DNA from 3 places in the Bacillus paramobilis genome. Region 3 is predicted to be linked to each of the others. Evidence: riboswitches for the same ligand, from Rfam matches in the RefSeq annotation. Region 3 holds a riboswitch; each other region holds the start of a gene.
What was found. A riboswitch is a leader RNA that binds a small molecule or an ion and turns the genes downstream of it on or off. The one in region 3 is predicted to bind thiamine pyrophosphate.
Positions count from the first base shown of each region.

Region 1 (7,960 bases), 360 kb from region 3:
GAAGAAATGGAGCGAAAGTTGTAGGTTTAAAGAAGAGACCCCTAACGAAGAGCAAAAGATTATTTTGACAAACCCTATTAAAGCGTGGGTTGTTCAACGTCGTAAGTGTAACGTCAAAAATCACTTAAAGAAAACTGAGCCGAGACAATTAGTTATCGCTCCGGCCCATTCTACTTCTACATCACGCGAAAGTAACATGTAAATATTGAGACACACACCCGAAAAAACATCGTATATATTGCGATGTTTTTTTATTTTTCTACAATGAAATCTTTAAATGAAATATATTTCATCTGCATCTTATATTTATATCTCTTGTTTATTCTAGTGATACATCCGATGCGAAGTGATGTAAAACGTATAAAAGGAGAGATATAAAATGAAAAAGAAACTATTACCAATCTGTGCAATGGCACTTTTAACAGTAGGATATTCTTCAGTAGCAAGTGCTTCAACTGGAACATTGACAAAGGAAGAAGCAGCGCAATTACAGCAAGATATAGCAAAAAAAGAAGCAGCGATTCAGGCGCAGCAAAAAAATGATACAGAGAAAAAACAAGCGGCACAAGCCCAAGAGAAGAATGAAGTAGCGAAAAAGCAAGCGGCGCAAGCCCAAGAAAAGAATGATATAGCGAAAAAGCAAGCGGCACAAGTACAAGAAAAAAGTAATATGGCTAAAGAAGTAGTAGCACCACAGGTGAAAGAAAAGGAAGCTATTGCAAAAAAAGCTGGAGAGAAATTACCAAACACAGCATCTAATAATGTAGCAATGATGGGACTAAGCGCATGTCTTGTAGCACTAGGTACACTATTTGGTTTGAATCGCCGTAATAAAGTTAAGGCATAAATCAAATATTGTCCTATAAAGAATGGCATAATTTCATATATTAAAAATGGTAGGTTATTCCTACCATTTTTGGCATGGAGGGATGAAACATGAAGTTACTCAATTATATCGGTATCATATTGATGGCTATAGGACTATTCATGGGATCTTATTACGCTATGGAATGGTATAAAGGAAAAAGCTCTGCTCAGCAATTGACGAAAGAAGAAATAAAGGGCCTTACCAATATACAAGATAATAAACCTTCTCATGAAACACATGTAACTTCCCAAGTACCTTCTTCTCAAACAGAACATAAAGAAGGAGAAAAGGTAGCGATGTTACATATACCGAAAATAAAGAAGAAGTTTTCTATATATTGGGGAGCGGATGATGCAACGTTGAAAAAAGGAGTTGGAATGTTCGTTAGTGATTTAACGACAACGCCATCTGGAGGGGGACATACTGTACTGAGTGGGCACCGGGATACTGTATTTACTGATTTAGGAGAGTTAAAAGAAAAAGACACTCTTGTTTTAGAGTATGATAATAAAACTTACACATACGAAATTCAAAAAATATGGATTACCCATGCGGATGATCGTACTGTTATTATAAAAAAAGAAGAACCGATATTAACACTGACGACGTGCTATCCATTTGATTATATAGGGGATGCACCAGACAGATATATTATCGAGGCGAAGTTAACGGCTAGTTATTCAAAATGAAGTTATAATTTCTGAAAGTGGAAGGGGGATACATAAGTTATGTCAAAAAACATTTTAATTGTGGAAGATGAAGATATTTTGCGTGAAATATTAAAAGATTATTTTTTGAGTGAGCAATATGTAGTGTTTGAAGCAAGAGATGGGAAAGAAGCTTTAGTTGTATTTGAGGAAGAAGAGGTTGATTTAGTTATTTTAGATATTATGTTGCCGGAACTTGATGGGTGGTCTGTTTGCCGAAGAATTCGTAAAACATCCGAGGTTCCTATTATTATGCTGACAGCACGTGTTGATGAAGATGATACGTTACTTGGATTTGAACTTGGAGCAGATGACTATGTGACGAAGCCGTATAGCCCACCAATTTTGTTAGCAAGAGCGAAAAGGTTGTTAGAAAGTAGAAAAGTAACAAAGCAACTTTTAGAGAATGAAGATGATACATTATCAATTCATGGTATTCACGTCCATTTCCCGTCGCGTACTGTTACGATAGATAGAACAGACATTAATTTAACACATACAGAATTTGAAATATTAGCGTATTTTATGAAAAACCAAGGGATTGTTTTAACACGAGAGCAACTCATTTCAAGAATTTGGGGATATGAATTTGCTGGTGACGATCGAACGGTTAATAGCCATATTCGTAATTTAAGAAATAAATTAGGAGAGAAAGCAAAGTACATTACAACTGTAGTACGAACAGGTTATAAATTTGAGGGGAATGTATGAGAAAAGGGATTGTACTAAAATTATTTACCCTCACAACAGCATTGTGCATGTTAATTTTAGCGACGATATTTATTGGACAAACAATATTTTTTAAACAATATTATGCGAATCGAAAAGTGGAAGATATTAAAGTGAATTTAAATTCCTTTGAGAAGAATTATTTGAACTATGCAGGAAGTGCAGAAGGAATTCAGAAGCTGGAGCAAGACTTTTTTAGAGAAAATAATACGTGGATTACGACATTGGATCAGAATGGGAATTTAAAACATGTGGATGATTTTTATGTAGAGGTTACTTTAGATCGTAGGGGGGAAAAGGAGTTTGGAAAAAAGGTAATCAAGATGCCTTTGTACTATCTCATGAGTATAGATGAGATTGAAGGTGGGACACTACCTAAGTTGGAAGGACGGTCAGTCTTTTTTTATGGACTAAAAAGCGACGATAGTTTCATCACATGTTATGTCAGTGTAGAAGATATGAATTTGAGTTGGCTGAATAAACCGTTAGGAAAAAAACTAGCTGCAAAAGAACTTCATATGCGTGATGGGCAGCCAAAAGTTGCTCAAGAATCTAGCGCTGTGGAAGGAAAAAAGGTTGCTGGAATTATGAGTGCTGAGGAACAGAAGAGGGCGGCTCAAAATTCGGACTTCAATCTATCAGGGAAAATTACGAAAGTACAATTCCCCGATGTAAAGGGACCTGTAAATCCAATTTATAAAAATAATTTATTTTTGGATAATATAAAAGAATTTCAAGCTGATTTATTATTAAAAGAAGGCAAGCAAATACAAGATGCAACAAGAATAATGGACTATGAAAAAAATGATATAAAATATAAATTATTAATGAAACCAATAACAGAAAGAGACGGATCAGTTACATATATATATGCGATGGCTTCTTTACAGCCTGTAGATGAAGCTGTACAAATGGTGCAAGATTACTACATTTACATCATTGCATTTGTAGTCGTTCTCATTTTTCTAGCTTCGTTCTACTACTCTAAACAAATTGCAAAGCCATTATTAAAAATAAATGATACAACGAAAAAAATAGCGCATTTAGATTTTACAGAACAAATACCGATTACTTCAAAAGATGAAATTGGTGATTTATCGAAAAATATTAATGTATTATCCAATAAGCTTCATTCGCATATTGGACAGCTAGAACAAGATATTGAAAAGGAAAGAAAGCTAGAAAATACGCGGAAAGAATTCATTTCTGGTGTGTCGCATGAATTAAAAACACCGCTGAGTATTATGAAAAGCTGTATTTCTATTTTAAAAGATGGAGTAGCTGAGCATAAAAAAGAATACTATTTTCAGGCGATGGAACGAGAAGTAGATAAAATGGATACTTTAATTTTGGATATGCTGGAGTTAGCTAAATTTGAGTCAGGTACATATAAAATGAAAAAGGATGCATTTTATATTGATACAGTAATTGAAGATATATGTGAACACCTTTCTGTGGAAATAGAGAAAAAAGAACTTCATGTGCATAAAAATATATGTTCATTTGAAGTAGTTGCAAATCAAAGTCGGATTGAACAAATTATCGTGAACTTCATTACGAATGCTATACGTTATACACCAAATAAAGAAGATATTATGATTTCTACAATAGATGAGAAGGACCGTATCAAAGTGAGCATTGAAAATAAAGGTACTCACATTGAAGAAGAGCAATTAGATAAAATTTGGGATCGTTTTTATCGCGTGGATGCAGCTCGTCAGCGTTCACAAGGTGGAACGGGGCTTGGGCTAGCTATTTCAAAGAACATTTTAGAGCTACATGATGCTGAATATGGGGTAGAAAATACAGAAGACGGTGTGTTATTTTACTTCTATTTACCTAAAAAAGCGTAGACAATTTAATCTACGCTTTTTTAAATTTTTTTCATATTATCTTTACCTAATCTTTATTTTTAAACAGTATACTTTGGATAGAAAATGAGGTTATGTAAGGAGTCGATGAACCGTGCATAGCAATTGGCTAAGTATAATGGTATTTATTTTCTTTTGTGCATTTATTGTATTTTTAATTGATATTACGATATGAAAAAAAGAGCGCTTATTAAGCGCTCTTTTTCTTCGAATTCAGTTGATAAGCATTGATGCTTTTGAATAAACGTGGTGAAGTAAGAAATAAAAAGATAAGTAAAACGGTACATAGAATATAGGAACCAATCATTACACTACCGTTTACAATTAATGAATATAGGACAGCTGATTGACCTTTCGGTGCATATTGTCCCCAGAAAATAATACCGGCGATAAAGTGACAGAAATAGCGAGCAAAGCTACCAACAAATGTAGCAACAATAATGTAACCAATAACTTTCTTTCCTTCGTTTTGTTTTTGTGAAGGTTTGTCTTTACGGCTACCTAAACTGGATTGTTCTAAGCTATTTTCATTGGATGTTAAAAGGGCTTTTTGAATTGGACGATAGAATAAACCAGCAAATCCAATGAATGCAAAAGCAACGAAGTATTCAATTAGTACTTGAATTGGTGTGACGATAATAGCATCGCCTACGACAATTTGTAATAATCCCCAAATTAAGCCTCCTAAGAAAGCCATTTTGAAGCCCCAGCGGTATGCGATAATAAAAATAGGAATCATAGCAAATGAAATGGAACCGCCTGTTGGAAGTTTGATTGATATTGGTAAAATGTCGATGACCAAGGCGAAGGCTGCAAGAATAGCAGATTCGATCATCGCTTGTAAATTGGTGTTACGCATGTTGTCTCCCCCTAAATCCAAGTTGTACAAAAAAGAATAGGTATCATAGGAGGATACGAAATACGTAAATAAAAAAGAGGTATGTGTATTTCGGACGTTTGCACAATCCCTGCGTTAGCATTAACTAACAGGTTCGAAGGGTCGGAACGAAGTGTTCCCTCTCAGCGGCATGGCTCCCCCAGTGATAACGAGATTCTTTATTTGCTATTGTTTATTGTAAGCGAAATGGATGAGAATGGCAAACGAATACAGTATGACAATAATTGAAATAGAATTGTAGCGAAATGTTAATAAATATGAAGCAAAAGGGTATAGTACAAGAGAAATAGATTGTGCTATAATTTTTCTGAAAATAATTATCATTCTCTTCTGAGGGGGAAGGTTATGAGCTTAGTAGATATTAAAATTGGTGAGAAAGTGCTAGTAAAAAGTGTTCAGTCTTTAGATCATTTACTAAAGAGAAGATTGGCTGCTTTCGGTCTTTCTGAAGGAAGCGAACTTCGCATGAAGCAAAAAGCGATGTTCAAAGGTCCTTGTACATTGGAGTGTCGTGGACAGTTAATTAGTATTCGTCATTGTGACGCGAAAATGATAAAGGTGGAATTAGCGTGAATAAGGTAGCTTTGCTAGGGAATCCAAATACAGGGAAGACATCATTATTTAATGCACTTACTGGTTCTTATGAGTATGTAGGGAACTGGAGCGGTGTAACAGTAGAAAAGAAGGTTGGTAAATTAAAAGATAAGCAAGGGACATTAATTGATTTACCAGGTGTTTATGATTTAAATCCAGTTTCGCGTGATGAAGGTGTCGTTACGAATTTTCTACTAACAGACGAATTTCATCATATGCTGAATATAGTGGATTCGTCGCAATTCGAGAGAAATATGCATTTAACGTTGCAATTACTTGAATTTGGAAAGCCAGTTTCAATTGGGTTAAATATGGTCGATGTGGCAAAGCAACGAGGCATTGTCATTGATGTAAAACGATTATCAGAACGATTAGGTGTAACAGTCGTTCCTGTCGTTGCAAGAAGCGGAAAAGGCTGTGAAGAACTACTTGCTACTCTTAAAGAAAATGACAAAAACGAGAAAAAGCCATTCATTATTTCATATGGTTTACCAATGGATGAAGGAATTGGAGAGGTAGTAGCTCTTTTAGAGACAGCGAATTATAAGCATCCAAGATGGTTAGCCCTTCAATTTTTAAGTAATAACGAAGTAGTAGAAAAAGAAATGAAAGCATTACCAATTTATAAGGAACTTGTAGCCATTCGATCTCACTTAGAAGGAAAACTTGATTGTACGTTGGAAGAGCACATTTACAAAACTCGTGAAGCGTATATTGAAAAGTTAAAAACAAATGTTATGCAGCATGAGAAAGAAGGAAAAATTCCTTTTTCAGAAAAAATTGATAGATTAATTACACATAAAATTTTAGGACTTCCAATCTTTTTAGCAGTTATGTTTTTTATTTTTCAGGTTACGTTTACGTGGATTGGTACACCTTTATCGGATATGTTAGATGGCTTTTTTGGTGGACAGCTTACAGATTGGGTGACGGCTGGGCTCACAAGTGTTGGAGCTTCTGATTTTATTCAAGCACTCGTTACAGAAGGTATTATTGCTGGTGTTGGTGCGGTATTAGTATTCGTTCCACAAATCTTTGCACTTTTCTTTTTCATTTCATTATTAGAAGACTCAGGATATATGGCACGAATTGCAGTTGTTATGGATAGAATTATGGAGTTCTTCGGTTTAAACGGAAAAGCGTTTATTCCGATGATTATTGGTTTTGGGTGTAATGTTCCAGGTATTATGGCAGCGAGAACGATTGAACAAGAAAAAGAACGTTTACTTACAGTTCTTGTAACACCGTTTATGTCGTGTTCCGCACGTTTACCTGTATATGCACTGTTTGCGGGAGTATTCTTCCCTAATAGTCAGGCAACTGTTGTATTTTCTTTATATGTTGCAGGTATTGTTCTTGCATTACTCGTTACAAAAATTATGTCTCTTACCATTTTAAAAGCGGAAAAGTCTATTTTCGTCATTGAACTACCTCCTTACCGCGTGCCACAAGTGAAAACGTTATGGCTAAGCACGTGGGAGAAAGGGAAAGGGTTTGTTCGTAAAGCAGGTACATTTATCTTCGGTGGCTCTGTTGTCATTTGGTTATTAAACTATGCAGGTCCATCAGGATTTGGTGTTGATATGGGAGACAGTTACTTAGCGATGATTGGTGGGTTTATCGCACCACTATTTGCACCGCTCGGCTTTGGAACGTGGCAAGCTGGGGCATCCCTGTTAACAGGATTTTTAGCGAAAGAAGTTGTCGTTTCTACAATGGCAATTATTTATGCGGTGAAAGAAGATGTGCTAGGAAATGTGATGGGAGCACACTATACTGCGCTATCAGCATATGCATTTATGTTCTTTGTTTTATTATATGTTCCGTGTTTAGCGACAGTAGCCGTTATTAAACGTGAAACAGGGTCAGCGAAGTGGACGATTTTCTCTGTCGTGTATCCACTTGTTGTTGCTTATATATTAACGCTCATTATATACCAAGTTGGATCCTTACTCGGATTCTAGAAGGAGATGTATTGTGATGATGGTCAATATTATAATTGGAGCTATCATTTTTGGTTATGCAGCATACACGTTAGTTAATTTTGTAAAGAGAAGTAAAAAGGGAAAATGCGCAGCATGTTCTTTAAATAAGTCATGTCAGTCGCAAACTTGTAGTCCGGATATGGAGCAAGTTGCTCATAAATAGCAAAAAAGCTTTGCGAATTTCGCAAAGCTTTTTTTGTTTTACTTTTTAATTTTTACAAGTTGAGAAGCTTCTACTCCATTTGCTCCAGGTAGCTCTTTGCTTGGGTCTTTATCAAATTTCAAAATACCTACAGATTTTTCTTCAC
Region 1 covers NZ_CP151108.1:667,719-675,678, forward strand. The annotation lists gene AABL52_RS03395 (hypothetical protein) at 1-202, shown strand, start outside; gene AABL52_RS03400 (LPXTG cell wall anchor domain-containing protein) at 380-847, shown strand; gene AABL52_RS03405 (class D sortase) at 937-1,557, shown strand; gene AABL52_RS03410 (response regulator transcription factor) at 1,597-2,286, shown strand; gene AABL52_RS03415 (sensor histidine kinase) at 2,283-4,157, shown strand; gene thiT (energy-coupled thiamine transporter ThiT) at 4,366-5,034, opposite strand; TPP riboswitch at 5,123-5,224, opposite strand; gene AABL52_RS03425 (FeoA family protein) at 5,419-5,646, shown strand; gene feoB (ferrous iron transport protein B) at 5,643-7,631, shown strand; gene AABL52_RS03435 (FeoB-associated Cys-rich membrane protein) at 7,648-7,815, shown strand; gene AABL52_RS03440 (lipoprotein BA_5634 family protein) at 7,854-7,960, opposite strand, start outside.
Region 1: another riboswitch for thiamine pyrophosphate. It lies ahead of thiT (energy-coupled thiamine transporter ThiT); the one in region 3 lies ahead of thiC (phosphomethylpyrimidine synthase ThiC).

Region 2 (7,960 bases), 730 kb from region 3:
AAAATATTGGCATAAGCTATCATTTCTTCAAAAAAATGTATTGTTAACTGTGTTAGTTATTTTGACGCTTGTTGGTACTATGGGAGCGTTAAGTTTTAACATGTTTCAAAATAGTATGATGTCTATATTTGAAAGGCATTCTTTTGAAACGGGAGATACGGTATTACATAAATTAGATACAGAAATATTGAGAGATGTTGCAAAAGACCCAGCGGCAGAAAGAGAAAAGAGAGAGAAGTTAACAGAGAAATTAGATGAATCAACGGAAGAACTGAATAGTGTTGGACAAACGTATATTGTTGGAGCGAAAAAAAATGAAAAAGGTGAGCTACAAATCATCGATTTGTCTACAGGTTTAGCAAATGTTGTTGAAGTAAGGCCGGGAGAATATTATAAACAACCAGATCTTTGGATGGAAGCATATGATAAAGTAATGAGCACAAAAAAAGCAAACATGACAGTAGTATATGAAGACGCATTAGGATCATGGGTAACGATATTAGAGCCAATTAAAGATGGAGAAGGAAACATTGTGGCACTTGTTGCAGCTGATGTAGATGCTTCTATTGTTCCTATGACAAAAGAAAAGTTCATTATACAAGGTTTAATGTTTATTTGTATTTCTGTTTTAATTGCAACGGTTATTCAATTCCTAATCGTACGTAACGCACTTGCTCCATTGCGAGATTTACGTGAAGGATTACGTAAAGTCGGTGAAGGTGATTTAAGTATTAAATTAGAGGAAAGACCAGATGATATTGGTATTATTAATGCGTATTTTAATAATACCATCGAAAAGTTTAAAGGAATTATAGATAAAGTGAAGCAGACAGCAGAACAGGTCTCCTCATCTTCACAAGAATTGTCAGTGAGTACGAAAGAAAATAGCATGGCAGTCCAAGGAATCGTAAGTTCTATAGTTGAGTTAAGGGCTGGCGTTCAACTACAAGAAACTGCAGTACCAAAGTATTTAGACATTATATATGAAATGGAAGATAGGATGGAAGAGATAACGAATACTGCAAAACAAATGGCGAAAGAGTCTGAAGGTACAAAGCATCATTCAGTAAAAGGAAATGGTATTATTGAACAGACGATTAATCAAATGAACATAATACAAAATGCAGTACAAGATTTATCTTCTATTATTTATTCTTTGGAAACAAGATCAAAAGAAATTAGTGATATTGTAACAGTAATTACCGGTATTTCAAATCAAACGAATTCGCTAGCTCTAAATGCTTTTATTAAATCTTCACGTGTTGAGGAAACTGGTGAGGAATTTGTCGTTGTTGCGGATGAAGTGCGTAAATTAGCAGAGCAGACCGAAGCATCAGCAAAAGATATAGCAAAATTAATAGGGGAAACACGAGCTGGTACGGAAGAAGCTGTTGTTTCAATGAAAAATGCTTTAAAAGAAGTAGAATCGGGCATGAAACTTGTTGAAAGTAGTAGTGCTTTCTTTGGTGGGATTTCAAAATCAGCACAATCTGTTACAAATCAGGTTAGAGTTGTTTCTGCCAATTCAAGTGATATATTGCAAAATAGCCAAAATATTGTTCGGGTTGTAAATGAATTATCACTTATCGCCAATACGTATGCGAATAGTAGTAGTAATGTTGAAGAAATTATGAAAGAACAGGAAATGTCTGTACAAGATATTGCGGAATTAGCTAGTTCTTTAAGCTGGCTTTCGCAGGAGTTACAAGAGTTAATAGGAGAATTCAAAAGTTAAATGAAATGATTATACGCGCTTTTGTTTGTTCAATAAAATAAATCATGCTACAATGAAAACGAATTAAGGACCGGGGAGCCAATTGGCTGAGAGGATGTAAACAAACATCGACCCTCAACCTGATCTGGATAATGCCAGCGTAGGGAGTTACTTAAAGTGATGTAGCATATGTTATTCTATAATAACTTGCATACAAGGCTTTCCTACGCAGTAGGAAAGCCTTTTCTTGTTTTAATATTTCATTTTATAAGGGGGATTTTACTATGTCACAACAAGTTACAATTTCATTTTCAGTAGTACCACAAGCGAAGAACAAAGATGTGTATTCTGTTGTTGATAAAGCAATTGAGGTTGTACAACAATCGGGAGTTCGTTATGAAGTAGGGGCAATGGAAACAACGCTGGAAGGAGAATTAGATGTACTTCTTGATGTCATTAAACGTGCGCAACAAGCTTGTGTGGATGCTGGAGCAGAGGAAGTGATTACTTCTATTAAAATCCATTATCGTCCAAGCACTGGTGTAACGATAGATGAAAAGGTTTGGAAGTACCGTGATGAATATGCAAAACCAGAAGCAATCTAAAATAATTACAACTATTTGGCTTATCCTTCTCATTGCGATATGGGAAGGATCTGTTTCATTATTTAAAATTGAACCGTGGATTTTACCGAAGCCTTCTGCCATTGTTCAAGAATTAATTGGAATGAAAGATTTATTATTACCGAATACGATGCAAACGTTACAAGAGGTTCTAATCGGACTGTTTTTTGCGATTTTAATTGGGACAAGTATTGCAATTATTATGGATGTTATCCCTTTATTTCGTATTTTAATAAATCCGTTGCTTGTTATTTCGCAAACGATTCCAATCGTTGTACTTGCACCGTTATTTATTATTTGGTTTGGATATGGAATGCTACCGAAAGTAATGGTAGTAATACTCGTTTGTTTCTTCCCGATTGCGCTTAGCATTTTAGAAGGTTTTCAAACAGTAGATAAAAATATGTTGAAGTTGTTGCAAACGATGAAGGCAACGAAATGGCAAGTTTACCAGAAAGTAAAGTTTCCAGCAGTGCTTCCATACTTTTTCTCAGGGTTAAAAATTGCAGTTACATATAGCGTAATGGGAGCGATTATTGGGGAATGGCTCGGTGCCAGTGAAGGATTAGGAGTTATGCTTACGAGAGCTACGAAATCCTTTTTAACAGCCCGAGTATTTGGTGTGGCAGCAATTATTGTTATGGTGACATTATGTCTGTATTTTATCGTGGAGTTTATGGCAAGAATAACAGCACCATGGATATATAGAAAGGACGGCAGAAAATGAAAAAAGGTTTAAAAGTTATGTTGGCTGCCTTATTAGCAGTAAGTGTGGTTGGGTGTAATCCGGCGAAGAAAGAAGAAAGTGCAAGTAAAGATCAAAAAGTAAAAGTAGTATTAGATTGGTTTCCAAATACGAATCATACTGGCTTATATGTAGCGCAAGCGAAAGATTATTATAAAAAGCAAGGCTTAGATGTAGAAATTATTCAGCCTGGTGATAATGTGACAGCGGAGCAAATGATAGCTTCAGGAAAAGCTGACTTCGCAATAAGCGCACAAGAAAATGTAACGTTGGCTCGTGTAGAAGGTATTCCTGTTGTATCTGTCGGGGCGATTATTCAGCATAACACTTCAGCTTTTGCATCGCTTAAGAAAGATAACATGACTTCACCGAAAGATTTTGAAGGTAAACGTTACGGAGGCTGGGGAGGACCAGCAGAAGAAGCAACGTTAAAGACAATTATGGAGAAACATCAAGCTGATTTTAATAAAGTTGAAAAAATCATCTTAGGACAAACCGATTTCTTTAAATCAATCGGCCGTGATGCAGACTTTGAATGGATTTATTACGGATGGGATGGAATTGAAGCGAAGCGCCAAGGAAAAGAGTTAAATACGATTATGGTGAAAGACCTAGACCCAGCGCTTGATTTCTATAGTCCTGTTATTATTACGAGTGAAAAACATACGAAGCAAGATAAAGACTTTGTGAAAAAGTTTATGAGTGCAACGACAGAAGGGTATAATTTTACAATTAAAGAACCGAAAGAAGCTGCTGATATTTTAATTAAAGCTGTTCCAGATGTAAATAAAGACTTAGTACAAGAAAGTCAAAAGTGGTTAAGCACGAAGTATCAAGATGATGCAAAAGCATGGGGAGTACAGAAGGAAGAAGTTTGGACGAATTACATGAATTTCTTATATGATAACAAAGTTATTAAGAAGAAAATTGATGTGAAAGATGCCTTTACAAATGAGTTCCTTCCAAGTGAAAAATGAGTGGATTACAAATAAACGAGGTTGTAAAAGCTTTTGATGGAAAGAATGTATTAGCAAATATTAGTGCTTCTATACGAGAGGGAGAGTTCGTTTCTTTTGTAGGCCCAAGTGGTTGCGGGAAAAGCACATTATTAAATATGATTGCAAATGTTGAAAATCCAACAAGTGGGAATGTAACGTATAACGATAAGCAAATGCAAGAGCAAGATGTTGTAAGTTATATGCCGCAACAGGATTTATTACTGCCGTGGCGATCAGCTTTGCAAAATATAGTTCTTCCATTAGAAATCGAAGGGAAACCGAAAAAACAAAGGCTAACAGAGGGAATGAAAGCATTAAAGCAGTTTGAACTAGATGAATATGCAGATCATTATCCAGATGAATTGTCTGGTGGTATGCGTCAAAGAATTAGTTTTCTGCGCACTTATTTATGTGAAAAGCCAATTATGCTACTTGATGAGCCTTTTGGAAAATTAGATGCCTTTACAAAAATGGAAGTACATAGTTGGCTTTTAAACTCTTGGCACCAAGAGAAGCAAACAATCGTTATGGTCACACATGACTTGGATGAGGCAATCTTGCTTTCGGATCGCGTATTTATTTTATCTCAAAGACCAGCCTCAATAGTTGGTGAGGTACAAGTGAAATTACCTAGGCCGAGAACGATGGATATGTTAACATCACTTGAGTTAAAGAAGGATAAGGAAGAAATTCTGAGAGTATTAGCCCCGTATATGAAAAAATAGAAAAAGCCTTTTAACAGTTTTTGGTATAATTACTGTTAAGAGGCTTTTTTATATAGGGGGGAGAAAGATGAAATCTATAGAGCAAATAGTTGACTCGTTAACAGCTGATAATCTTGAAGAAGGAAAGTCCTTATTAAAAAATCATATTTTATTAATGAAGTATGGTATGGAACATCCTGAATTAAAAGAAGAAGAAATGACAGAAGTTTTAAAGTGGGTTCAAGGCCGGGATCAATTGAGAAAAGATGTTCCAGAATTACGTGATTTACATTTAGTTAAAAAGTTTCAAGCGCTATTAGATGAATTTATTCATTCTATAATTTCAAATGGTTATGTGGAAGATGCGGTAGAAATTCTAGAGAGCGTATTAAAAAGTATGGGAGCAGTCGCTCATATTGTAAAAATTATGTTTGTTGGCAAAAGGAAAGTTAATAGAAATTCTTTAGAAATGGTAGAAGAGTTAAAACGAGAGTGCTACAACTTAATGGAACAGCGTGCTGCTGTCGGGTTGCATGCTCAAATCTTTCACGTTTTAGGTTTTGTTCATTCCATTCAGTTTGATTTAGAAGAAAGGTCGCAGGAACATGGACGAACTGTAATAGGCCTTTTAACGGATTTTAAGACGAAGGAATTGAAATCTGTACAACAATTTCAAAACGAAGAACATATTCCAGAAGTGAAAAATATGGTTAGTAAAGAGTATGGGATAGAACTACAAAGAAGAATTTATATGTGGAAATCGTTAACGCTCATCTTTACAAGTCCATATGCATTAGAAAAGATGTGTCAACTACCCCCACTGAGATGAAACGTTTCAGTGGGGGCTTGAGTTCGAACGCTAGGTCTTTTCGTCTATCGATAGACAGTTTGACGCTCTAGCATTCATGCCACCTTACGGTAACACCCCAAGTAAGTTTTTGGTTGGTACTAGAAACGAGCAATCGTTTCCCCACTTGCACCACCCTTTCGAAAAAGAGCAGTTCTTCCTTATGGAAGAAGCCACCACTCAGATGAATCTGGCGTGTACTACAAGCCCCGACAAGTCGAGTACACATGGATGGTTGACGCAACCACTAAGCTATGCGCGAAGCAACAGCCTTACGTTTTTGTACCTCTAATAGAATCGGCGTTTTCACTTTGAGATTGCCATCCAATTCTACAACTCTTGATTTTTCCAACGTATTCAGCGCACCATTAATATCAGCGTGAATACATTTCCCTGATTTACTTTTGTACAGACCACGAGTGATTCGTTTGCCACTAAAGCGATAATGGGTCCTATCATCCTTAGACCAAACTCGAACCGAATCTTTATCAAGAAAACTAGCTTTAGAAGTATAGCTTTCTTCTTGTTTGAAAAATCGTATACCTTCTTTTATACATTTATTCTCAATCGCTGCAATCAGTTTATGGAACGGGATTTGAACAAACTTTTGATTATTCTTTTTCCCTATATCAGATTTTTGTTTCCAACCAGCGTTATACCCTACGACAACCGTATCTATGCCAAATGCTTTCACTTTTTTAAACAACAGACCTACAGTTTGTGAAATGTAACCATTTATTTGTCGATCTCGTTTATGCCAAAGTGTAGCCATTTTGTTCGTTACAACTCGTTTAGAAAGTCCATTTTTAACATTTTTCAGTTGGAGGTTACGTATCATTTTGTTGAAGTACTGGTTTATGGATTTTAATTTTTTTCCATCAATTAAGAAAGTATCACCTGCATTTGTTGCGCAACTTACTAATCTATCTACACCTAAATCGCAACTCAAAGCGTTACTAGTAGTCGTGGATGGTTTCTTCATTTGAGAAACGTGCAGTTCATATGTGTAATGCACCTCAAAGAACCGACCTTTTTGCTTCGGTACAATCTCAATGTAGGAGATTTTTTTATTTTTTAAGTTTTTAGGCATACGTATTTTAATGGAACCGAATTTTTTTCTGAATGCAACACTCATCGGAATCATCCAATACCCGTTATCATCTACTTTTGGGACCTGATAGATTTCGATAATTCGTTTATCAGTGGAACGAGAATAATTCGGAAACCTAGGACGTCCTGTGAATGCTTTAGGTTTTTTCTTCCACTGTTCTAACGCTTTAAAAAAGCTCTTCACTTCTGTAAATAAGGCTCTACGAATCGCTTGGACAGAGTTTGATTGCATGCCCCAGTAATTCATATCGGCTTGCATAGCAGTGTCCACTTCTTTTACAGTAGCCATTTTATTATGATTCAAGTAACTTTGTTTCATCGTGTACAATCCAACATTCCGCAATGCTTTTGAACTATATGACATGCGCTGCAGTAAGCGGAATTCTTTTGCGGTAAGACAAGCTCGTCCGATATTCTATTTCTGCGTGAATCGTTGCATAGTTTCTCTTTTCTTTTGTTTACGTAATACTTTCACTGCTTTCTTTTTAGCCATTGTTTTCACCACCTTTCTTAGAAAGTTCATTACTTTTGACACATTCATATTGGGGCCTTCATCGCAATTCCTATTGGCTCAAGTAACAAAATGATTATGATTATCCAATTTCGTCGTCTTACGATCTATTCCCTGCTTATCTAAGGGCAGATTGTATCAAGGATAAATATTCGCCCAGGAACATCGTTATGAACGAAACAAAAGAGTTCAGCCTACCTTCTGACGGCAATTCATCTCCACCTGAATTGTTGGGTTTCACTCGTAACACAAATCAGATGGAGTCTTCTTGCCGAAAAGGATAAAGAAATTTACGTAGAAAATGAAAAAATGGAGAAGGAACAAAAGAAAAAATAGAGAATAGAATATAACAGAGTAGTTTATACTCTTAATATAACAAATGTTAAAGGAGTGAAAGGATAAAATGACTTTATCAACTGTTCTTCAAATGGTTTTAGCTTGATGCGGGAGAAGTCTGCCCATTTTTAACGATTAAGCTAAATTGAAGACAGCAGGTAAAGAACCTTAATCCTTTTTTACGATAATATGTAATGGGTAAGGTGTGTTCACCTTACCCATTTTTTATATATACAATTAAATAAGGCTTTATACTGTTGCTCTCTCTATTTAGCTTATGAACTATAAGTAGAGGAGAGAAAAAAATGAGTATATTAACAGTAGAAAATTTAAGTCATTCGTATGGTGAGAAAACCATTTTATATAATGCGT
Region 2 covers NZ_CP151108.1:4,856,593-4,864,552, reverse strand. The annotation lists gene AABL52_RS24905 (methyl-accepting chemotaxis protein) at 1-1,735, shown strand, start outside; TPP riboswitch at 1,797-1,898, shown strand; gene AABL52_RS24900 (MTH1187 family thiamine-binding protein) at 1,999-2,319, shown strand; gene AABL52_RS24895 (ABC transporter permease) at 2,291-3,064, shown strand; gene AABL52_RS24890 (ABC transporter substrate-binding protein) at 3,061-4,059, shown strand; gene AABL52_RS24885 (ABC transporter ATP-binding protein) at 4,056-4,805, shown strand; gene AABL52_RS24880 (hypothetical protein) at 4,873-5,613, shown strand; partial or broken gene AABL52_RS24875 (RNA-guided endonuclease TnpB family protein) at 5,879-7,234, opposite strand; gene AABL52_RS24870 (ABC-F family ATP-binding cassette domain-containing protein) at 7,894-7,960, shown strand, end outside.
Region 2: another riboswitch for thiamine pyrophosphate. It lies ahead of AABL52_RS24900 (MTH1187 family thiamine-binding protein); the one in region 3 lies ahead of thiC (phosphomethylpyrimidine synthase ThiC).

Region 3 (7,960 bases):
TAAGGAATAAAATGAATTCTTGCATGAAAGATTCAAGTTTTAAATCAAAGCTTGTGCGTGTAATAATATATGTCTTCAACCATACGGCTAAAGCTACGAATACAGTGAAACGCACATTTTGAAATTGTGATTTCAAGGTTTCTTTCATTCATTTCCACCCTTTCTCTATCAGGCTTGGTCGATTTTGGAGCGAAAAATGCTAAAATAAAAAATACATAGTTTTCTTGGCCATAATTAGAGGTTCTATATTCACCCATATACGACTATAACTATGCATACCCTTTTGGTTTCTTGTGCTGCTCATAAGCATAACGTCATTTCTGTATTATACAACAAAATTCATTTCTGAGAAACACTATAACATTTTACATTTTTTGTATGATATTTGTCACTACCAGAGAAAACTTTAACATTCGTTTATATGTCCGTCAACTAGAAAATATAACAAAGGTAGAGCAGAATGTTCAGTGAAAGTGAAAATTTTCTTGTTGAGAAATAAGAAATGACAATGGGTGAGTGGTTATCTAGAAACCTATTATATGAAGGGAAGTATGTAAAAATTAACGAACACTTGTTCTTTTTTAGTTTGTTTGTTACAATGAAAGTTCATTGATAGATTATGTGTAATTTTGATGAACTTTTACTGATAACATATTGTAGCTTATTTCTTTAAAAAAATAGGGAGGCTTTTACATGGAACAAAAATTTTCAGTTGAAGCGTTTTGGAAGAAAGCAAAACATGTTGCAAAGCAAGCAGGGCAGTCGGTCATTTATGCAAGTTTATTATTGTTTTACGTTTTGCAAAGACCTGATGTTCCAAAGCGAGTGAAAATTATTGTGATTGGAGCACTTGCTTATTTTATTGCACCAATTGATGCCATCCCAGATTTCATTGCTGGAGTTGGTTATACAGATGATTTAGGGGCGTTAATGGCTGCGCTATTACAAGCGTCGTTATACGTCAATGAAGAGGTGAAAGATAAGGCACGAGTAAAGTTGGCAGAATGGTTTGGTTCGGATATAGACACATCCTTTATCGATCAGAAATTAGATCAATAGGTGAGAACTGTCATATGGTGACAGGGCGAACGTAAGCGAGGAAGTGCTTTATGCCATCAGGAAGAACGCATACGAAAATAAACTTAATATCCCTTCCGGTTGTTTTGTTTATGCTCTTTTCGTATGGATTAACAAACTTGGATTTTTTATTAACTTTTGCAATTGGCTTTTTAGTAGGTACTTCATTTTTAACGCCGGATTTAGATACATATAGTAATGCGTATAATAAATGGGGGTTCTTACGTATATTTTGGTATCCGTATAAGAAGGTCATGCCGCATCGCTCCTTCTTTACACATACAATTATACTTGGTGATGTGATTCGTATTGCATACATGTTAATTGTATTTTCTCCGTTTTTATTCCTATTAAATATAATCGCGCTTGACGGGAATTTGATAGAAATTACGAAGAAACATGAGGTTGAAATTGTAACGTTCGTAATGGGAATTGTTGTGGCAAGCACGCTTCACATTATAGCGGATAAAGTGAATACGCGCCGCAAAAAAATGATGAGAAAAAAGAAGAAACGCAGAAGATAAAAAAACCGTCCCAAAAGGTATTTTGGGACGGTTTTTTCTTATTAATAAGTCGGTTATCGACGAAATTTCATTTATCATCATGCGATAGTGTCTTTTTAATCAAACGTTTGTTTAACCTTAAGCTTTCAGCACTTTAATACCTTTTACGATGTTCCAAATGAAGTAGTATAAGCTAATAATGCCGCAAATACATAAGACAATCATTGCTCCAATGCCAAGTGTTACGTCTGGTTGATCCGATCCGATGCCCATAATTCCTAGAATAATAAATCCAATAAATGACGCGATGCTTGGAATGATGTGTGTCCATAGAGCGCGTTTTGCATGTGGTTTTGTTTCAGAATCTCCCACAATCCACACAATGATAGGGAATAAGATAGGGGCAAATAATACACTAAAGTATGATAAAGCTGCTAATATTTTGTTTCCGTTCATATATATCACCTCATAAATAATATCCGTTGTTATACCTTTATTATGCAGGAAATGTAGTGAGCTTCCTATCGATGAACATTACAAGAACGTGACGTTTTTGTAAGATTTCCACACTAAATAATAAAATTTTCAAAAAACTCTTTTGTAATATAAATGGTTGTGATAGAATTAATGAAAACGTTTTCTTAAACGTTTTTTATTTTAGACTTAAAGGTATGATGACCTGATAGTCTATTGATGAGGTTATTCTATTTAAAAGGGGATTCTTTAGGGGGAGAGAACAATGAACACATGGACACAAGTTTATGATCCGTTCGGAAACATTTGGATTTCGGCAGCGGTCGCACTTATTCCGATTATCTTTTTTTTCTTAGCTTTAGCAGTTTTTCGCATGAAGGGGTATGTAGCAGGATTTATTACAGTTGTACTTACAATTTTAGTGGCGTTATTCGCTTATAAGATGCCGTTCACGATGACGATGGCAGCGACCGGATATGGTTTCTTATACGGACTATGGCCGATTGCTTGGATTATCATTATGTCGGTATTTTTATATAAAATATCTGTAAAAACAGGTCAATTCGATGTCATTCGTGCATCTGTATTATCCATTACAAATGACCATCGTTTACTCGTTATTTTAATCGGTTTTTCATTTGGAGCATTTCTGGAAGGGGCAGCAGGATTTGGTGCACCAGTAGCGATTACGGCAGCACTTCTTGCAGGTCTTGGATTAAATCCTTTATATGCAGCGGGTCTTTGTTTAATCGCAAATACGGCACCAGTAGCGTTCGGAGCGATGGGAATTCCGATTACAGTTGCTGGACAAGTAACTGGTATTGATCCACATAAAATTGGACAAATGGCTGGACATCAATTACCGTTTCTATCATTATTTGTTCCGTTCTTTATCGTATTTTTAATGGATGGATTTAAAGGAGTAAGACAAACATGGCCAGCTCTATTTGTAGCGGGTAGCTCATTTGCAATTACGCAGTTCATTACAGCGACGTTCTTAGGACCAGAACTTCCGGATATTACGTCAGCACTTGTAAGTTTAGTGAGTTTATCGCTATTCTTAAAAGTTTGGCAGCCGAAAGAAATCTATCAGTCTAAAGAAGCAAATAGTGAAGTAGCTGCGGCAACGACGGCAACATCTATGCCGAAACTAACGGTAGGAAAAGTCGTAAAAGCATGGTCTCCATTCATTATTTTAACTGTAATGGTAGTCATTTGGAGCCAAAGTTTCTTTAAAGCGTTATTTGCTCCAGGTGGCGCATTGGAAAGCCTTGTGTTTAAGTTTGAAGTTCCAGGCTTACACAATCTAGTAATGAAAGCAGAGCCAATTGTAAATAAACCGACGCCTTATGAAGCAATTTTGAAATTAGATATTTTATCAGCGACGGGAACAGCAATTTTAATTGCTTGTATCATTTCTATCTTTATTTTGAAAATGAGTGCAAAAGATGCAGTAGTAACATTTAAAGAAACGCTAAATGAGCTTAAGATGCCAATTCTATCTATCGGATTCGTATTAGGATTCGCATTTATCGCAAACTATTCTGGTTTATCTTCTACACTAGCGTTAGCGCTTGCTGGAACTGGCGGACTATTCCCGTTCTTCTCACCATTCTTAGGCTGGATCGGTGTGTTTTTAACAGGATCCGATACGTCAGCCAATGCACTGTTCTCGAATTTACAAGCGATTACAGCACAGCAAGTCGGTGTATCAGAAGTACTTCTCGTTGCAGCAAATACAACGGGCGGTGTAACAGGAAAAATGATTTCTCCGCAATCGATTGCAATTGCTTGTGCGGCAGTTGGACTTGCTGGAAAGGAATCAGATTTATTCCGCTTTACAGTGAAGCATAGTTTATTCTTCGTAATTATTGTTGGTATTATGACGTATGTACAGGCATATTATTTGACTTGGATGATTCCATAAACAACAAAAGAAATAACCTTTGCATTTTTCAGATTATCGTGTATGATGGGAAAGTATTGAAAATTAAATCAGTGATAAACTAGGGGTGCCTAACGTATGCGTAGGCTGAGAGAGAAGCGTGTGAACTTCTTAACCCTTTGGACCTGATCTGGCTCGTACCAGCGTAGGGAAGTTAACGGCTTTACATAATGATGTCTTTATGAGCCAGGTCCTTATTTTTTTATGGACCTGGCTCTTTTTATTTTGGCATACGCTGGCCATATCTCGTCCTTGTCACGTACAGGGGGGGCAACAAAGGTTATGAAACAGTCTGTTTCAGCTGAGCAAATTGAATTGAAATCGAGTTTACCAGGAAGTAAGAAAGTGTATGTGGATGGACCACGCGCGGGTATGAAAGTGCCGATGCGCGAGATTGAACAAAGTGAAACGAACGGCATTCCGAATCCGCCAATTCGTGTATACGATACGAGCGGTCCTTATACAGATCCTGCGTATAAGGTGGAGCTGGAAAAGGGGTTGCAGGCGCCGCGCCACTCTTGGATTATAGAGCGCGGAGATGTAGAAGCATACGAAGGGCGCGAAGTGAAACCAGAGGATGACGGTGTGAAAGTGGCTTCGAAACATACACCTGTTTTTCCGCAAATGGATCGCCAGCCGCTTAGAGCGAAGCAAGGGGCAAACGTTACGCAAATGCATTATGCGCGCAATGGGATCATTACGTCTGAGATGGAATATGTTGCGATTCGTGAAGGAGTAGAGCCTGAGTTTGTTCGTAAGGAAATCGCGGAAGGCCGTGCCATTTTACCAGCGAATATTAACCATCCGGAAGTAGAGCCAATGATTATCGGACGTAATTTCCACGTGAAGGTTAATGCAAATATTGGAAACTCTGCTGTATCTTCTTCTATCGCAGAAGAAGTAGAGAAGATGACGTGGGCAACACGCTGGGGTGCAGATACGATTATGGATTTATCTACAGGTAAAAATATTCATACGACGCGTGAGTGGATTATTCGTAACGCGCCTGTACCAGTTGGAACTGTACCGATCTATCAAGCGCTGGAAAAAGTAAACGGAATTGCAGAAGATTTAACGTGGGAAGTGTATCGTGATACGTTAATTGAGCAAGCGGAGCAAGGTGTTGATTACTTTACGATTCACGCTGGTGTATTACTTCGTTACATTCCGATTACAGCAAAGCGTACGACAGGTATCGTTTCACGTGGTGGTTCAATTATGGCACAGTGGTGTTTATTCCATCATAAAGAAAACTTCTTATACACTCATTTTGAAGAAATTTGTGAAATTATGAAGCAGTACGACGTTTCGTTCTCTCTTGGAGATGGATTACGTCCAGGTTCGATTGCAGATGCAAATGACGAAGCACAATTCTCTGAGCTTGAAACACTTGGTGAATTAACGAAGATTGCTTGGAAACATGATGTGCAAGTGATGATTGAAGGACCTGGGCATGTGCCGATGCACTTAATTAAAGAGAATATGGAGAAAGAACTTGATATTTGTCAGGGCGCGCCGTTCTATACTCTTGGGCCGCTAACGACCGATATTGCACCAGGTTATGACCATATTACCTCAGCAATTGGAGCAGCGATGATTGGCTGGTTTGGAACGGCGATGCTTTGTTATGTAACGCCGAAAGAACATTTAGGTTTACCGAATAAAGATGATGTTCGTGAGGGAGTTATTACGTACAAAATCGCTGCGCATGCGGCTGATCTTGCGAAAGGGCACAAAACGGCTCATCAGCGTGATGATGCACTTTCAAAAGCTCGCTTTGAATTCCGTTGGCGCGATCAATTTTATTTATCTTTAGATCCTGAACGTGCGATGGAATATCACGATGAAACATTACCAGCAGAAGGCGCGAAAACAGCTCATTTCTGCTCCATGTGTGGACCGAAGTTTTGTAGTATGAGAATTTCACATGATATTCGTGAATACGCAAAAGAAAATGATTTAGAAACGACAGAAGCAATTGAAAAAGGGATGAAAGAGAAAGCGAAAGAATTTAAAGACACTGGTAGTCATTTATACCAATAATACGTTACACCTCTTTACTTGATTGATCACACTGTAGTACCTAACTTAAATATAGAAGAAGCCCGCTTTGCTAAGACGGTAGCAAAGCGGGCTTCTGTCGTTTATAGCGTGAAGAAGAGGTGTACCCAGTAGTATAAGAGGAATAATGTGACGACTGTTGTGAGAGGAATAACGATAAGGGATACACTTAAATAGTCTTTCCATTTTACTTTAATTTTGTTTTGTTTCAGGATATACATCCAAATGAGGGAAGCTAGCGTACCGATTGGTAATAATAGTGAACCGATGTCACTACCAATAATGTTTGCGAGATAGATAGTTTTTAATGTGACTGGGTCTAGTCCCATTTCTGTTAATGTGATTGTACCAATCATAAGTGCAGGATGGTTATTGAAGACGTTAGAGAGGAGGGAGACGAGTCCGCCCATTGCAAAGCTGGCATAGAGTAGATGTTGACTTACAATTGGTTCAAGCCAATTTACAAGCGCCGCTGTTAACCCTGCGTTATGAAGCCCGTAAATAATGACGTACATAGAGAAAGCGAAAATTAAAATGTGCCACGGTGTCTTTTTCAAAATGTCGACAGGGTTCGTTCGTAAGTAGTACCATCTCCAGATGAGAAGAACGAGTGAACCGAGTACGGCAACAATTTCAATTGGGATGGATAAGAAGGATGCAACGAATAGAAGACAGCGCATAAGGAAGACGAAGCCTAATACTTTTAGCATGAATCTTGTCCGTTTTTGTTTCGTATCAACCGAATTTTTTCCTTTTAATGGATGGAAGTTTTTCGTGAAGAATATTTCTTCGATATCGTATGAAGAAACAGGTAATTTTTTTGGTAGTTTTTTCTTTAACACTGTATACATAAGCCATGACATAAACAATAGTCCTAATGTTGCAGGTACAAACATCATAGCAGTATGCATATAAAGAGTCATATTCACGATATTTAATGCGATTAAGTTTACGATATTACTTACACCAATTGGTGCACTAGATGCAGTAGCGATTAAAGCACCGCTTAATAAATAAGGGATTTGTTGATGCGGTTTTAATTTAAGGTTTCTCAGTAGTAAAATTAGGATTGGTGTTGTAATTAAAATACTACCGTCGTTATTGAATAAAAGAGTCATAAGAAAACATAATAATTGAATATACCAGTATAAACGGCGACCGGAGCCTTTTGCTAAATTCGCAAGTTTTGCTGCGGACCAGTGGAAGAAGCCGAAGCTTTCTAATATAACCGCCATAACGATGGTCGCTAATATTGTTATGGAGGCACCGCCAATTTTACTAATAATGTCCATGACGTCGGGTCTTGATACGAGTCCAGTAATCAAGATAATGCCAGCGCCAATTGCTGCCGGCCACGCCTCATTTAAACCACGGGGTCGCCAAAAGATAACAACCATCGTTAAGAAGAATACAATAATAGTAATCCATATTTCAATGCTCATATTTTGCCTACCTTTCTATTTTCCCTTGAACAAATGTAGCTTGTCTCAAGTTTGTATTGATAGTATATTCAGCAAAAAATAAGAAGAACTAGACGTATAATGGATTAAAGCGAATATGTGTTTTTCAAGCTAAAGGACAAGTGTCACTAATAGAGAAATAACTATTGTGAGAGGGGTCTATAAATTATTGGGGCGATAAGATAGTAAATGAAATTTATATGGGTGATTATGGAGATATATCGGCGCAACGTAAAATATATCAGCGATTCTTGAAATATATCGGCGCAACGCAAAATATATCAGCGATTTTTAAAATATATCGATTTATCGACAAAACATGACAAAAGGAGCCCATCCCAAAATGCCTTTTGGAACAGACTCCCCACTATATTATTTTTCCTTCAAAAAAGTTCGATCCTTCAAGAATAAATTCCAGAAGAAAATAAATCCTGGTAGTA
Region 3 covers NZ_CP151108.1:303,434-311,393, forward strand. The annotation lists gene AABL52_RS01420 (LTA synthase family protein) at 1-148, opposite strand, end outside; gene AABL52_RS01425 (YkvA family protein) at 694-1,059, shown strand; gene AABL52_RS01430 (metal-binding protein) at 1,110-1,601, shown strand; gene AABL52_RS01435 (DUF4870 domain-containing protein) at 1,719-2,036, opposite strand; gene lldP (L-lactate permease) at 2,320-3,981, shown strand; TPP riboswitch at 4,053-4,168, shown strand; gene thiC (phosphomethylpyrimidine synthase ThiC) at 4,282-6,042, shown strand; gene AABL52_RS01450 (arsenic transporter) at 6,144-7,502, opposite strand; gene AABL52_RS01455 (cytochrome d ubiquinol oxidase subunit II) at 7,893-7,960, opposite strand, start outside.